DNA from 2 places in the Exiguobacterium sp. SH5S13 genome. Region 2 is predicted to be linked to the other one. Evidence: predicted binding sites of a transcription regulator. Region 2 holds the regulator's gene; the other holds the start of a gene.
The links. The regulator Rex, encoded in region 2, represses fermentation and respiration genes when NADH is low (regulators of the CRP and FNR family bind a similar motif). The targets are predictions, from matches to a motif close to TTGTGAAATATTTCACAA.
Positions count from the first base shown of each region.

Region 1: a site for Rex is predicted at 3,247-3,264, ahead of EVJ30_RS03785 (formate/nitrite transporter family protein). Genes of this name have one in related genera too.

Region 1 covers NZ_SJUS01000004.1:44,841-52,320, forward strand. Annotated here, with positions in the region: gene mutS (DNA mismatch repair protein MutS) at 1-501, shown strand, start outside; gene mutL (DNA mismatch repair endonuclease MutL) at 506-2,302, shown strand; gene EVJ30_RS03780 (50S ribosomal protein L25/general stress protein Ctc) at 2,467-3,114, shown strand; gene EVJ30_RS03785 (formate/nitrite transporter family protein) at 3,323-4,162, shown strand; gene EVJ30_RS03790 (anaerobic ribonucleoside triphosphate reductase) at 4,354-6,198, shown strand; gene nrdG (anaerobic ribonucleoside-triphosphate reductase activating protein) at 6,176-6,631, shown strand; gene EVJ30_RS03800 (fumarylacetoacetate hydrolase family protein) at 6,687-7,480, shown strand, end outside.
Region 2 covers NZ_SJUS01000038.1:2,405-9,884, forward strand. Annotated here, with positions in the region: gene EVJ30_RS14390 (hypothetical protein) at 1-8, opposite strand, end outside; gene tatC (twin-arginine translocase subunit TatC) at 275-1,063, opposite strand; gene EVJ30_RS14400 (twin-arginine translocase TatA/TatE family subunit) at 1,067-1,285, opposite strand; gene EVJ30_RS14405 (redox-sensing transcriptional repressor Rex) at 1,285-1,941, opposite strand; gene EVJ30_RS14410 (ABC-F family ATP-binding cassette domain-containing protein) at 2,091-3,992, shown strand; gene EVJ30_RS14415 (hypothetical protein) at 3,989-4,396, shown strand; gene EVJ30_RS14420 (DUF2599 domain-containing protein) at 4,777-5,751, opposite strand; gene EVJ30_RS14425 (hypothetical protein) at 6,324-6,890, opposite strand; gene tsaD (tRNA (adenosine(37)-N6)-threonylcarbamoyltransferase complex transferase subunit TsaD) at 6,904-7,480, opposite strand, start outside.

The sequences.
Region 1 (7,480 bases), on a different contig from region 2:
GATGAAATCGGGCGCGGGACGTCGACGTATGATGGGATGGCGCTTGCGCAAGCAATCGTCGAATATATCGCCGCCTCAATCGGCGCGAAGACACTGTTCTCGACGCATTATCATGAGCTGACCGTCCTCGAAACGACGATCCCGACGCTCGAGAACGTCCACGTCCGCGCCATCGAACGCGACGGACGCGTCGTCTTCTTGCATGAAGTTCATCCAGGCAAGGCCGACAAGTCTTACGGCATCCACGTCGCGGAACTGGCCGACTTGCCGCAATCGCTCATCGAACGAGCCCGGACGATCTTAACAGAGCTCGAACAAGAGAAAGAGCCGATCGCTGCCCCGACAACGAAGAAGTCGAGCGATGAAACCGCTCAGCTCTCTTTGTTCGAGACGAAAGATGAGTTAAAACAACAATTGCTCGAGCTCGATCTTTTAGCGATGAACCCGATCGAGGCGATGCAGGCGCTCTATGCGCTCCAACAGTCTGCGAAGAAAGGGTGAGTCGATGGGAATCATTCAAGAGTTGCCAGAACAGTTAGCCAACCGGATTGCGGCCGGGGAAGTTGTCGAACGACCGGCATCGGTCGTGAAAGAACTCGTCGAAAACGCGATTGATGCCGGCGCGACGAAAGTGGAAGTCGAGCTAGAAGAGGCCGGGATCCGGCTCATCAAAGTGCGGGATAACGGCCACGGCTTTTACGAGGATGACGCGGCCCGTGCTTTTTTAAGACATGCGACGAGCAAGATACGAGACGAACATGATTTGTTCCGGATTCGGACGCTCGGATTCCGGGGCGAGGCGCTCGCCTCGATCGCATCGGTCAGTCACGTCACGTTAAAGTCGCGCCGGGCTGATGAGGCCGGCTTTGAGATGACGCTACATGGCGGCGTCGTGATCGAGCAAACACCGACTGCTGCTAACGTCGGGACAGAGATCACGGTCAGTCAATTGTTCTATAATACGCCAGCCCGTTTGAAATACTTGAAAACGTCTGCGACCGAGCTCGCGAGCATCACCGACACGTTGAACCGGATCGCCTTGTCACACCCAGAAGTTCGATTGACGGCTTTCCATGAAGACAAGGAGCTACTCCGAACGAACGGGAACGGGGACATCAAGCAAGTCATGCTCGCGATCTACGGTCGGCAAGTCGCCGCCCAAATCGTGACGGCGTCGAGCAAGACGAATGACTACAGCTTGAGTGCTCACCTCGTGCGGCCCGAAGTGACGCGTTCAAATAAACAGTACGTGACCCTGATCTTGAACGGGCGGAGCATCAAAAATTTCGCGCTCACGCAAAGCGTGCTCGAAGGCTATCATACGCTCCTGCCGATCGGACGTTACCCGATCGCCGTGCTCGAAGTGAACATGGACCCGATGCTGATTGATGTCAACGTCCATCCGACGAAGCGGGAAGTGCGGCTGTCAAAAGAGAAAGAACTTTGCCAACTGATCCGGGAGACGGTTCAGCTGACACTTCGGGAGCAACGGTTGATCCCGTCGGTCAAACCAAGACAGCCGTCCGTTCAGACAGCGCAATCGAAGCTTGATCTCACCGTCGAACGCTCAGACACAGCAGTTGAGCCGAACGCATGGAACTATCCGATCCCACGCGAGCCGGTCACGTCACCGAGTCGCTGGTCACCGACACCACTCGTTCAAGAAACACCGGTCGAAACAGTGCTGCCAGAAGAACCGGGGGTTGAAAAGACGAGACAGCGGCTACCGGCGCTCGATGTCATTGGCCAGCTCCATGCGAGTTACATCGTCTGCGGCGCAGACGATGGCATGTACATCATCGACCAGCACGCCGCCCAAGAACGCATCAAGTACGAGTTATTTTATGACCAACTCGGCCAGCCGGAAAAAGAGTATCAATTGTTGCTGTTGCCGCTCACGCTCGAGTTCACCCAACAAGAGACGCTTGCGATCGAAGAAGTCGCCCCGCTTCTTAAAGAAGCGGGCCTCGATTTAGAGGCGTTCGGAGGCAATACGTTTCTCGTCCGGGAAATCCCGACATGGTACCCGCAGCACGATCTCGAAGGGACAGTCCGTGATTTGATCGAGATGGCGATTCGGGACCGATCAATCGATATCGCTAAATATCGCGAACAGGCGTCGATCCTGATGGCGTGCAAACGATCGATCAAAGCGAACCATCCGTTAAACCTCGAGATGATGCGACAGTTGATCCGCGACCTTGGCGAGACGACGTCTCCGTATACGTGTCCACACGGACGTCCGATTTTAGTGAAGTGGAGTACGTATGAACTCGAGAAGTTGTTCAAACGTGTCATGTGACAAACATTGTAATCTTAATTTAACCGACTGTAACGTTTATGGATGCTTAGCTATGGGAACAATATACACATGTCGTCAAACGCATCGAGGTTGAGAGGTGGAGTTCACACTGCCTCACCCTCAAGATGTAGACATGATTCATAAACCAGTAGGGGGAAATGATTATGACAGACACGCTTAAAGTAACGACACGAGAATTACGACCACGTTCGGTTCGAACAAACTTACGTAAAGAAGGAAAAGTACTTGGTGTCGTTTACGGCTACAAAGTCGAAAGCACACCAGTCGCGTTTGAAGAAATGGCATTGCGCAAGATTCTCCGGGAACACGGTGACAACGCCTTGATCGAACTCAACATCGACGGCAAGAAAGTAAACACACTCGTTCACGGGACGGAAGTTGACCCGTTCACGAACACATACAAGCACGTCGAGTTCATGGCAGTCAAAATGGATGAGGCAACTGAAGTTGAAGCAGACGTCACACTCGTCGGCGACGCGAAAGGTGTCAAAGAAGGCGGCTTCTTGTCGCAAGCACTCTATAAAGTCACTGTTTCGGCAACACCTGCTAACATCCCAGAGCGGATCGAGCTCGACGTCAGCGAGCTAGGGATCGGTGACTCACTCACAGTTGCTGATATTCCGAAGAATAAAGATTACGAAATCTTATCTGAAGGCGATCTTCAAATCGCATCAGTGAACGAGCCGGTAGCAGTCGAAGAAGAGGAAACTGAAGGTGAAGAAGCTTCAGCTCCAGAAAAATCGACTAAAGCATCGACTGATGAGACGACAGAGTCTTCTGAGAAAGAATAATTGGTTTCATGCGGCCCTTTACGAAGGGTCGCTTTTTTTAGTCACAAATCCGACAAATGTAACCGATTACGATGTGAAAAGTATGTCAACAGTTCGAATGGGCAGTTGCAAAAATGTCGCTCCGGGCTTATATTGTTAATGATTTCACATGTTTGTTCTTATTATATGGTTCATTTAAACAGAAAGAAGGGTTTGTGACATGGCATCAATGGAAATCCATGCACTCGAATCATTACGGAAGAAAGCACAAGCTTCCTCAGCGATGATTCACTATCGGCCGATGGAATATTTTTTACGGGCAATGCTCGCGGGGATTTTTATCGGGTTCGCATCAATCTTCACATTAAAAGTCGTCAATGGCATGTATCTTGTAGATTCACCATTTACGACGCTCATCGGGGGATTCTCGTTCGGGATCGCGCTCGTCATGATCATCTACGGAGGCGCTGAACTATTTACCGGGAATACGATGTATTTTACGACTTCAACGATGCGTGGCTATACGACGCTAAGTGATACGATGCTCGTCTGGTTGCTTTGCTTCATCGGGAACGCGCTCGGCGGCATTCTTTTCGCCTTGTTGCTCGCGCCGACCGGGGTCATTCAAGAGCTCGGCATGAACAACTGGTTATTTTCCATCGTCGAGAGCAAGATGCACCATACGACAGTCGAAATCTTTTTTAGAGCCATCTTCTGTAACTGGATGGTCTGTCTCGCCATCTTCTTGCCGAAACAGATGAAAAATGAATTTGCCCAAATCTTCTCGATGATCTTCCTAGTGGCCGTCTTCTTCGCTTCAGGGTTTGATCACGTCATCGCCAACTTCGTTTTGTTCGCACTCACACTCGTTGTCCCGCATCCAGAAGCAATCAGCTTTGCTGGAGCCATCCACAACTTGATTCCGGCTACGTTCGGAAACATTATCGGAGGCGCGTTATTCATGGGAGCAATCTATACATGGTTGAACGCGAAAGGATTGCGTGAAGCACAAGAGTCAGAGCAAGAAGAAGTCGAATTAAAAATCGTCAAGCCAGCCAAAGAAGTATGACATACATCACGAAACGAGCAGTCGAGCCCGCATCAGGGATTCGGCTGTTTTTTTGCGTTCGGGATAGGTTGCAACTGTCACAATATCGACGTGCCTCAAATCGATAAAACGTGACATAATCTATATATAGAATTTTTATCGGTTATCAGCCGTTAAATAATCAATATATAGCGAGGTGATGCGGAGTGAACATGCTCCAGCTTTATAATGATGTCTGTGTGCTACCAGATCAAGATTTGATCCAAGAGAACGCCAACGTCGACGGGAAGTCGCCACTCGGCAAACTAGCGCGCTTATCTTCAGAAGTGTCAAAACAATTATCGACCACGTACCTATTGTCGGAACGGTCACGTCTAGCGATCCGTGATAACTACTTGTATGTGCATGATGCCGATTACTATGTGACCGGATCGACGACGTGTTGTCAAATCCCGCTCGGAGAGTTACTCGCGAACGGGTTCCACACCGGACACGGGACGATTCGTCCCCCGCAGGACATTCGTTCGGCGCTGGCGCTCGCCTCGATCATTCTTCAAGCGAATCAGAACATGCAGCACGGGGGACAGGCGTTCCCGATGTTTGACGTCGATCTCGCTCCTTACGTCGAGAAGACGTATGAACGTCAACTCGAGCGGTTGAACGGATTACCGATTGAGCTGACGTTGGAGCAAAAACAGCAGATCGCTGAAGAGGAAACCGTCTCGGCGACGTACCAGGCGTGCGAGGCGTTCATCCATAACGCCAACTCGATGCACTCGCGCGGCGGTGGTCAAGTTCCGTTCGTGTCGATCAACTACGGCACCGACACGAGTCGGTGGGGACGAGTGTTTATCCGCGAGTTGTTAAAAGCGACAGAGCGAGGGTTAGGCAACGGGGAGACGCCGATTTTCCCGATTCAAATCTTCAAAGTAAAGGAAGGCGTCAATTTCAATGACGGGGACCCGAACGTCGATTTGTTCCGCCACGCATGCCGCGTGACGGGTAAGCGGTTGTTCCCGAACTTCTCGTTCGTCGATGCGCCGTTCAACCTTCAGTACTATGACGGGACACATGCTTCGGAAGTTGCCTACATGGGCTGCCGGACGCGGGTGATGGGAAACCGTCATGGGGCAGAGACGTCGATCGGAAGAGGTAATTTATCGTTCTCGACGTTGAATTTAGTGAAGATGGCACTCGTGTCATCCGATATCGAGTCATTTTATAAGACGTTGGATGGATTCGTTGACATCGCCATCGAGCAATTGCTCGAGCGCTTCGACTATCAATGTAAGCGACATGCGGACGAATTCCGCTTTCTTTATGCGCAGCATGTCTGGCGGGGGAGTGAGACGCTTTTGCCTGAATCGGAATTACGAGACGTGTTAAAACAAGGGACGTTGTCGCTCGGATTCATCGGTCTCGCCGAAGCGCTACGTGTCCTCGTTGGCGGGACGCACGTTGAATCAAGAGAAGCAGAACGTCTCGGGCTTGATATCGTGACCCATCTCGCGAACCGGATGAGGCAGGCGGCGGACGATCATGATTTAAACTTTTCGCTACTGGCGACGCCGGCCGAAGGATTGTCCGGGAAGTTCGTGTTAAACGATCAACACGATTTCGGGATGATCGCCGGTGTGACCGATCGCGCGTTTTACACGAATTCGTTCCACGTCCCGGTTTATCAACACGTCTCAATCCGGGACAAGGTTCGAATCGAGGCGCCATACCACGCCTTATGTGACGCCGGACATATTACGTACGTCGAGGTCGACGGTTCGCTCGCCCATAACCCGGAAGCGGTTGAATCGATCGTGCGGCTCATGCGGGCGCATGACGTCGGCTATGGATCGATCAATCATCCGGTCGATCGTTGCGGGAGTTGCGGTCTAGAAGGGATCATCGACGAGTCGTGTCCGACGTGCGGGGAACGAGATCAGATCGAGCGGATCCGTCGTATCACCGGTTATTTGGTCGGGACGATGGATCGATGGAACTCGGCAAAACGAGAAGAAGAACGAGCGAGGGTGAAACATCATGCGCGTCCTATCCGTACTTGAAGAATCGGTCGTAGATGGTCCGGGCATTCGAACCGTGATTTTTACAGCGGGCTGTCCGCATCGTTGCCTGGGCTGTCACAACCCTGAATCGTGGAATCCGCGAGGCGGTCGCGACATCTCGGTCGAAGAGTTGTTAGACCGTGTCGAGACGGCCGCATGGGAAGGTGTGACGATATCGGGCGGTGAACCGTTCCTGCAACCGGCTGAGCTGTCGGAGGTCGTGCGCGGTTGCAAGACACTCGGGAAGAACGTCTGGATCTATACTGGCTACACGTTCGAGGCGCTACAACAGCTAGAAAATGAGGACATCGACACCGTCCTTGACCACGCCGACGTCCTCGTCGACGGGCGTTTCGAGCAGCCGCTCATGGACCGCTCGCTCCGTTTCCGGGGGTCGAGCAACCAGCGGATCATTTTTCTGAACAAAGCATGATCGGGGCGACAACGCCCCGATTTTTTGTATACTAACAAAAAAGGGGGAAATCATTATGAAATGGTGTAGCTATGAAGTCGAAGGGGAGACAAGAGTCGGGGTGGTCGAAGGGGACCGAGTATATGACGTCAGTGATCAACTACATACGAACTCATTGTTAGAAGTGATTGCTCGCGAATTCGAGCCAGATATCGATTTAGACGTCGCAAGCGTACGATTGCTCGAAGACGTCAAACTGCTCGCACCTTACCGACCGCTGAAAAATGTCATCTGCATCGGGAAAAACTACGAGGAGCACGTGAAAGAGATGGATACGGCGGGAGCCGGTAAGCTCGTCATCTTCACGAAAGCACCGACCTCGGTCGTCGGTCCTGACGCCATCGTCGAGCGTCATGCAGCGCTTACCGACCAACTTGACTATGAGGGCGAGCTCGCCGTCATCATCGGAAAGTCAGGACGCGACATTCAAGACGTCGAGGACCACATTTTTGGGTATACCATCATTAACGATATTACGGCACGAGACGTGCAAAAACAGCACGTCCAGTTTTTCCGCGGCAAGTCGTTCGACACGTTCTGTCCGTTCGGACCATTTATCGTCACGCCGGAAGAACTCGAGTTTCCACTGTCAATCCGCACAGACGTGAACGGCGAAAACCGTCAGCTCGGATCGACGGATGACATGATCCGGCCGATCGATGAACTGATTCGGACGCTCTCAACAGGGATGACGCTCGAAGCGGGTGACATCATTGCGACCGGGACGCCAGCCGGGGTCGGACATGGGATGAAGCCACCAGTCTACCTCCAGTCCGGAGACCGGGTCGAAGTGACGATTTCCGGGCTTGG
Region 2 (7,480 bases):
CAAGTCATCGTTTCTCCCCCTGACATGTGTTTGATTGGTTTTATCTTAGCATGTACTTCCTTGTTGCAGAAAAAGCGTTTACGACCAATATCACTTTGAACATGTAGTTTCAGTACGACAGTTTGCGACCAAAAAGCACCGTTATGCCAACCGTGATACGTGCCAACCGACAAGGAGAAACAGTCCGATCAACACGATGGCCAAGCCCCTTTTCAAGATACTTCCAGTTTAGCGCACTCGCATTAAAAAAACACCACGTCTCATGACGTAGTGTTCACTTCTCATTCATTTGCTTCATCAAATCCATCTGTTCTTTCACCATCGCCTCTTTCTCACGTCGGAGCACACCGCGGTACGTCATGCGTGAGATCGATAAGCTGATCTCATATAGGAAGAAGAGCGGCAGCGACACCATGAGGTGCGACGTCAAATCCGGCGGCGTGATGAATGCCGCGATGACGAACAAGGCGAAGTAGGCGTACTTCCGAATTTTTGAGAGGAAGTACGGCGTCACGACACCGATGCGCGTCAAGAACATCGTCACGACCGGCAACTGGAACAACAGTCCGAACGGGATTGTCAGTTGCAACAGGAACGTGAAATAGTTCGTCGCCCCGATGATTTGCGTCAGACCGAGGTCTTGCCCGAGGTCCGTCGAGATATCGAGGACGAGCGGGAACAACCAATAGTAGGCGAATGCGAGACCGATGAGGAACAAGATAAAGATGACCGGGATATAGGCGAGCGTCCATTTTCGTTCATTCGGATGCAGACCAGGTGCGACGAACGCCCACAGTTGATACAGTAGAAATGGACCAGACGCGACGAGCCCGATGACGAGCGCCAAGTTCAAGTAAATCATGAGCGGGTCCGCGACCCCAAAGGCGTTCAGCTCGAGCCCTCGTTCGACGAGGTCCGCCTGCAGATAGGCGAGCACGTATTTGACACTCGGCAAAGCGATCAGAAAGAAGGCAAAGACGACAAATGCCGACAGCATCAGTCGTCTCCGCAGCTCTGTCAAGTGATCGGACAGTGCCCGTTCTTGATCAGGTTGATGGCTCATGGCTTACTGCTCTTTCTTCTCAATTTCTTTCTTGTCGGTCTCGTCGTGCTCTTTCATCATACCGTTCGTGGCATTTTTGAACTCACGGAGCGTCTGCCCCGCTGCCCGGCCGAACTCTGGCAATTTCTTCGGCCCGAAGAGGATGAGCGCGATGATGGCGATGACGAAAATACTGACGCCACCTGGGATACCGACGACGAGTGATGATTGTAGAAATTCCATTATTGATGGACCCCCTCAGCGGATGGATAGTGTTGCATAAAGTAAATGAGCGACTGGAGTTCGATCGACAAGTCGATATGATGGACGCGGACCGTGTCCGGTACAGTCAATCGCGCCGGCGTGAAGTTCAAGATCCCTCGAACGCCATAGCGGACCAAGTCATCGGCAACCGGCTGCGCGTAAGCGGACGGGACCGTGAGGATGGCGACATCGATTTTGTTTTGCTTCATGATTTGTTCCATCTCATCGACGTGATGAATCGGGACACCTGACATCGTCGTGCCGACTTTTGTCTCGTCTGCGTCGAACCCGACGACGATATGTGTGTTATTGTTTTTAAGGAAGTTATAGTTGACGAACGCTGTCCCGAGATGACCGACCCCGACCAAGGCGACGTTCGTGATCTCGTCTTGATTCAGCGTCTTACGGAAAAAGTCTAACAGATACTGTACGTTATAGCCATATCCCTTTTTACCGAGCGCACCGAAGTATGAGAAGTCACGGCGAATCGTTGCCGAATCGACCTTAACCGCCTCGCTCAGTTCAGCAGAAGACACACGCTGTTTCCCTGACGAATGTAGGCTTTGGATAAACCGATAGTATAGTGGCAACCGTTTGGCTGTCGCTTGCGGAATCTTTGGTTCGTTTTGACTCAACGGAAAGAGCCTCCTTTTTACGACGCGTTTCAAACGAATCTGATTTCATACACCTTGATTGTAAACGAATTCACATAAGCACTCAATGAATATACCTGAAAAGGGGAAGAAATAAAGTATACTAAACAGAGAGAAAGGGGTTTTTTCACTTGATCCTACTGCAAGTCAACAACTTATCCAAATCGTTCGGCGTCGAGCCGATTTTAGAGAATGTCAAACTAGAAATCCAAGAAGGCGAACGCGTCGCCCTCGTAGGCCGCAACGGCGCCGGCAAGTCGACGCTGTTAAAAGTCATCGCCGGCGAGTACAACTATGACTCGGGCGACATCATGAAGCCAAAAGACGTGACGATCGGCTATCTCGCCCAAGACTCGGGGTTAGAATCGAACGAGACGACGTGGAACGAGATGCTCACCGTCTTCACCGATTTGATCGAACAAGAGAAGACGCTCCGCCAGATGGAGCAAGACATGGGCTCGGAGCGGATCTTGAACGACCCGGCCGCCTACGAGCGTCTGCTCGCGGCGTATGACGAGGAGCAGCACACGTTCAAAGACCGCGGCGGCTATCAGTATGAAGCGACGATCCGCTCGATCTTGCACGGGATGCGGTTTTACCCGGACGACTTCGAACGTCGGATCGACACGCTCTCAGGCGGACAGCGGACACGTCTTGCCTTAGCGAAGATGCTCCTGCAAAGCCCGGACCTGCTCATCTTGGATGAGCCGACGAACCATTTAGACATCGAGACGCTCAGCTGGCTCGAGAAGTACTTGAGCGGCTATAAAGGTGCCGTCCTCATCGTCTCCCATGACCGTTACTTCCTCGACCGCGTCGTCTCGGTCGTCTACGAGCTGTCACGCAACCGCAGCCGCCGCTTCGTCGGGAACTATACGAAGTTCCTCGAGCAGAAGGCCGCGCTGTACGAGCAAGAGAAGAAGCAGTTCGAGTCACAACAAGAAGAGATCGCCAAAATGCAAGACTTCATCCAACGGAACATCGCCCGGGCGACGACGACGAAACGCGCCCAAAGCGTCCGCAAGCGGCTCGAGAAGATCGACCGCATGGACGTGCCGGACGGTGACGAGCGGAGCGCGGTGTTGTCGTTCTCAATCAAACGTCAAAGCGGGAACGATGTGTTGAGCGGCAGCGACCTCGCCATCGGCTACGAGGAACCGATCGCACAACACTTACGTTTCCAACTGCAGCGCGGCGAGTCGGTCGCCCTCGTCGGCCCGAACGGAGTCGGCAAATCGACGCTCCTCAAAGTGTTGACGAAACAACAACCCGCACTGACCGGTGACATCCGCTACGGTACCGGCGTCGAGATCGGCTACTACGACCAGGAACAACAGAACTTGTCGGACGCCAACCGCGTCATCGATGAGATTTGGAACGACTGGCCGCTCATGCGCGAGCAAGAAGTCCGCAGTCTGCTCGGCCAGTTCTTGTTCAGCGGGGACGACGTCATGAAACGCGTCCAAGAACTATCCGGCGGCGAACGGGCCCGGCTGACGCTCGCCAAGCTCAAGCTCGAGCAACCGAACTTGCTCGTCTTAGATGAGCCGACGAACCATTTGGACCTCGACTCGAAGATGATCCTCGAGAACGCGCTCGTCGACTATCCCGGGACGATCCTGTTCGTCTCCCACGACCGTTACTTCATCGACCGGCTCGCGACGCGTGTCTTAGAGATCACGCCGAACGGCATCGACGAGTACCTCGGCGACTACTCGTATTACGTCGAGAAGAAAGAAGAGCTCGAGGACCTCGCCCGGCTCGCCCGCGAGGAGACGAAACAAGTCGTCGTCAAGAAGCAGCGCGCCGACAAAGAACAGCAACGCGAAGAACGCCGGCTGAAACAGCGGGTCGAAGAGATCGAACTGACGATCGAGCGCCACGAAGCGCGGCTTGAAGAGATCGAGCAGCTGTTATGCGAACCGGACGTGTTCAACGACTTCGCCCGCGCCCAAGAGCTGTCGACCGAGTCCGACGCGACGAAAGAGTCGATCACGGCACTGTTCTCAGAATGGGAGGAACTCCATTCATGATGCGTTCCCGTGCCATGCGGATCGATTGGATGCATGCGTTCCTGACCGGGTTCGTCTATATCGTGCCGAGCGGGACCGAGTATATCTCGGAACTCATCCGCGGCGAGGCGACGAACGTCCCAATCATTTTATTTTACTTCCTGCCGATTGTCGTCGGGTTTATCATCCAAACATGGTCCGGTATCATCATCAGCCTGCTCAGCGGTTTGCTCATGAGCACCCTCTTCATCCGGCTCGTCATTTGGCCAGTTGATGTCACGGTGCATAGCTTTTATGCGCCTGGCTCGGTCTGGGGCCACTTTTATCAAGAGACGCTGTTTATGTGGGTGCTCGCGTTTATCGTCTACGTCGTGAGCCGGGTGAATATGTGGTATCGAAATAATTATCGACAACCGAAAAACTGACGAAAGAGCGCCAATCCGCGTATAGCGGAAGGCGCTCTTTTATTATGATCGAGTATGCTGTTTGAACGTAAAACCCATCGTTAAAAAGATGTAGGGGAATGCCAACAAAATTAAATGGAAATATCCTATACTACCAAAGATGACTTCATCTTGTGCCGGATCAGACATCTCGTCTAAGTAAATGCCTAGGCTGTAGCTATACCAAATCACGTAAGCATAAAAGAATGCTGAAATACCGTAAATAATCTTTCCAATAAGATTTGTTTTACTCGTAGTCACCCCTACTAAAAGAAGGATTGGATAGAGGATTAGCAACGCGATTACAATGAAAAATAACGAATCTGGTTCAAAGTATTGAATGTTCATAGTTTACCTCGCCTTTAATAGTCTGGATTACAAAGTGCTTTATACGTATCCAACAATGAAACATCCGGTCGATTCGTATCTAGATTCCAAGATGATTTCCAAATCGTAGTCGGGTTAACTGCATGACAGATAAATTGATCTTTGAGCTTCGGGCGGTTTGCCGTACTTGTCGCTTGATACGAAGCGTCTGCTACAACTTCAGACCACATCTGTTTTCCGATGGCAGTTGACCCAAAAACGCCTAATAATGCGCCACCCAAAGTATAGCTAGCTGTAATATACGTTCGTGCACATGTCCGTGGATATACAGAAAAAGTATTAGAGTCCGTATACTTCGACGCTGTATTATCGATTGTATCCGAGCAGAACAATGGATCAGCGACTAAAGGATAATCCGTTCCTTCATAATCAATATGTTGGATCAACTGTTGGTCTTTAATCTCATAATATGTTTCGACTTCGTTTCCATTACTGTCTTTCGCCCAAGGGGAGCCAATGAAGACCTCTACCTCACCTTTTTCATTCACAATTTTGTACTCTCCATCTTCGTGAATAATTCGACTACCTTCAGTAATGTCTAAATCTAAGACATATTCTTTTGGCGACTCAGTTGATTCAATGTTGTAGAGGATTTGGACACCTCCTACTAAAGCCACATTTTCAATAGAATACTGTTCTTCTTTGTTTCTGAAAATCACTTTCCCTTCTTCTGTTTTATCGAATTCTAAATTTGAGTCTTCATGTATAATACTAAACTCATCACTTTCTTTCGTCATCGTAACTGATGGATTAGTGAAAAATACTTCAATTTCATTAAGCTGATCCGTATCGTTTACTAAACGATCCTCTTCAATCGAATCTACTTCTGCGTCTGGACGCAATTTCGATTCGCTCCCCCCTGTAGATGCGTAAGCTGGATGTGCTGTCCCCAGTATTGTAAATAAAGCCAAACTACTCATACATGCTTTCATTATAAAGCCTTTACTCAACGTTGTGTCCCCCTACTATATAAGCTTTATATTTTGGGAAAAGACAAATATCGGCAGTTCAATCATCTGTTTTCTCTATTCTGCCCATGTCTTTCCCACCACTCTAATAGTATTCAAGATTGCTAATCAATTTTCTAGATGTCTTTTTTATCAAAACAAAAAGGACAATAGTACAACAATTTTCTTAGGTCATGAAAAATATACTAGGCTTATGGCCCTAAAAGTAACCATTTCCCATTTTTGTGATTATAATTTCATCCAGAGTCCACTATTAAAAAGATCACCATAAAGTGACGAGCCCGGTTCATCCGACTGTCAGATAGACTATGTAAACGAACAACAGAAAGTAGGTGAAATCAATGGAGTAGACTAAAAATATCCGCTTGATGGATTATGAATTGCGTCCCATCCATGCGCACATATTATTGGCCGGCTGACTATCGATACTCACTTGGCGCATTTTCTATAAAGTCTACCGTAGTTGCAGTTCTTTTCTCGTCGTCACGTTCTTCATCGAAGACAAATGAAAAAGGCTCACAGAGACGGACAATATCCGTTTCTGTGAGCCTTTTTTAGAAGTAGCGCAGCGGTTGGAAGCCGCGCGTGTGGAAGTCGAGCTTGATACCGTCTTCCGTGATAAAGAAGACGTACTCGTTCGTATCGACGTCGCGGACGAACACTTTATAGAACGTCAACGTCTCTTCACGGTTCGTTACATAACGGGCCTCATGGGCCGAGATGACTTGCGCGAACAGTTGTTGTTCGTCGAACTCTTTGACGAGCGCATCGAACTTGGCCGCTTCTTCCTCTGTCGCCTCACGGCCCGGGAAGAGCTCGTAATAGGCGTCGCTCGCTTTCGGCTGCACGCCGAGGTTACGGTCGACGACGATGACGCTCTTGATGTCTTGGTCTTCTAGATTCTTATAACCATACAGCGTCTCGATGAGTGTGTTCTCACCGGTCACACGGGTGATGCCTTCGAGCGTATCAGCGCCCGTCAGCGAACGGACCCGCGTCTCTTCTGGGACGATTTCTTCTACATAAGCGATATTATAAGCGCGGATGATCTCACGTACTTGCAAAAACGTCGCAACGACGAGCAATACGATGAGCCCTCCAATGATGATACGTTTCGTCATCTCTCTGTTCCCCCTAGACTGTCATGCTCTCTTCTAAGGATAACCCAGGAACCGCATTCATCGCCAGTGTATCGCGCTTGCCGCGCACATACGCGTGATGCGCCGCGACACCGATCATACCGGCATTGTCCCCGCACAGATTGAGCGGCGGGATGACGAGACGGATGCCTTCCCGTTCCGTCGCTTCCTTAAGGGCGGCCCGGAGCCCGCGGTTCGCCGCGACCCCACCGGCGACGAGCAGCTGCTTCGCACCTTTTTCTTTCACGGCCCGGATCGCTTTCTCCACTAACACCTCGACGACGCTCGCTTGGAAGCTCGCCGCCAAGTTTTCTGGGATCACCGTCTCACCGCGTTGTTCGGCGTTATGGACGGCGTTGATGACGGACGACTTGAGTCCGCTGAAGCTGAAGTCAAAGCTGCCGGCCTCGAGCCGGACGCGCGGGAACTTATACGTGTCTTCCCCGCTAGCTGCCAACCGGTCGATGGCCGGGCCACCTGGATAAGGGAGACTGAGCGTGCGGGCGACTTTGTCGTACGCCTCACCAGCCGCATCGTCACGTGTCTCACCGATGACTTCGAACACACCGTGC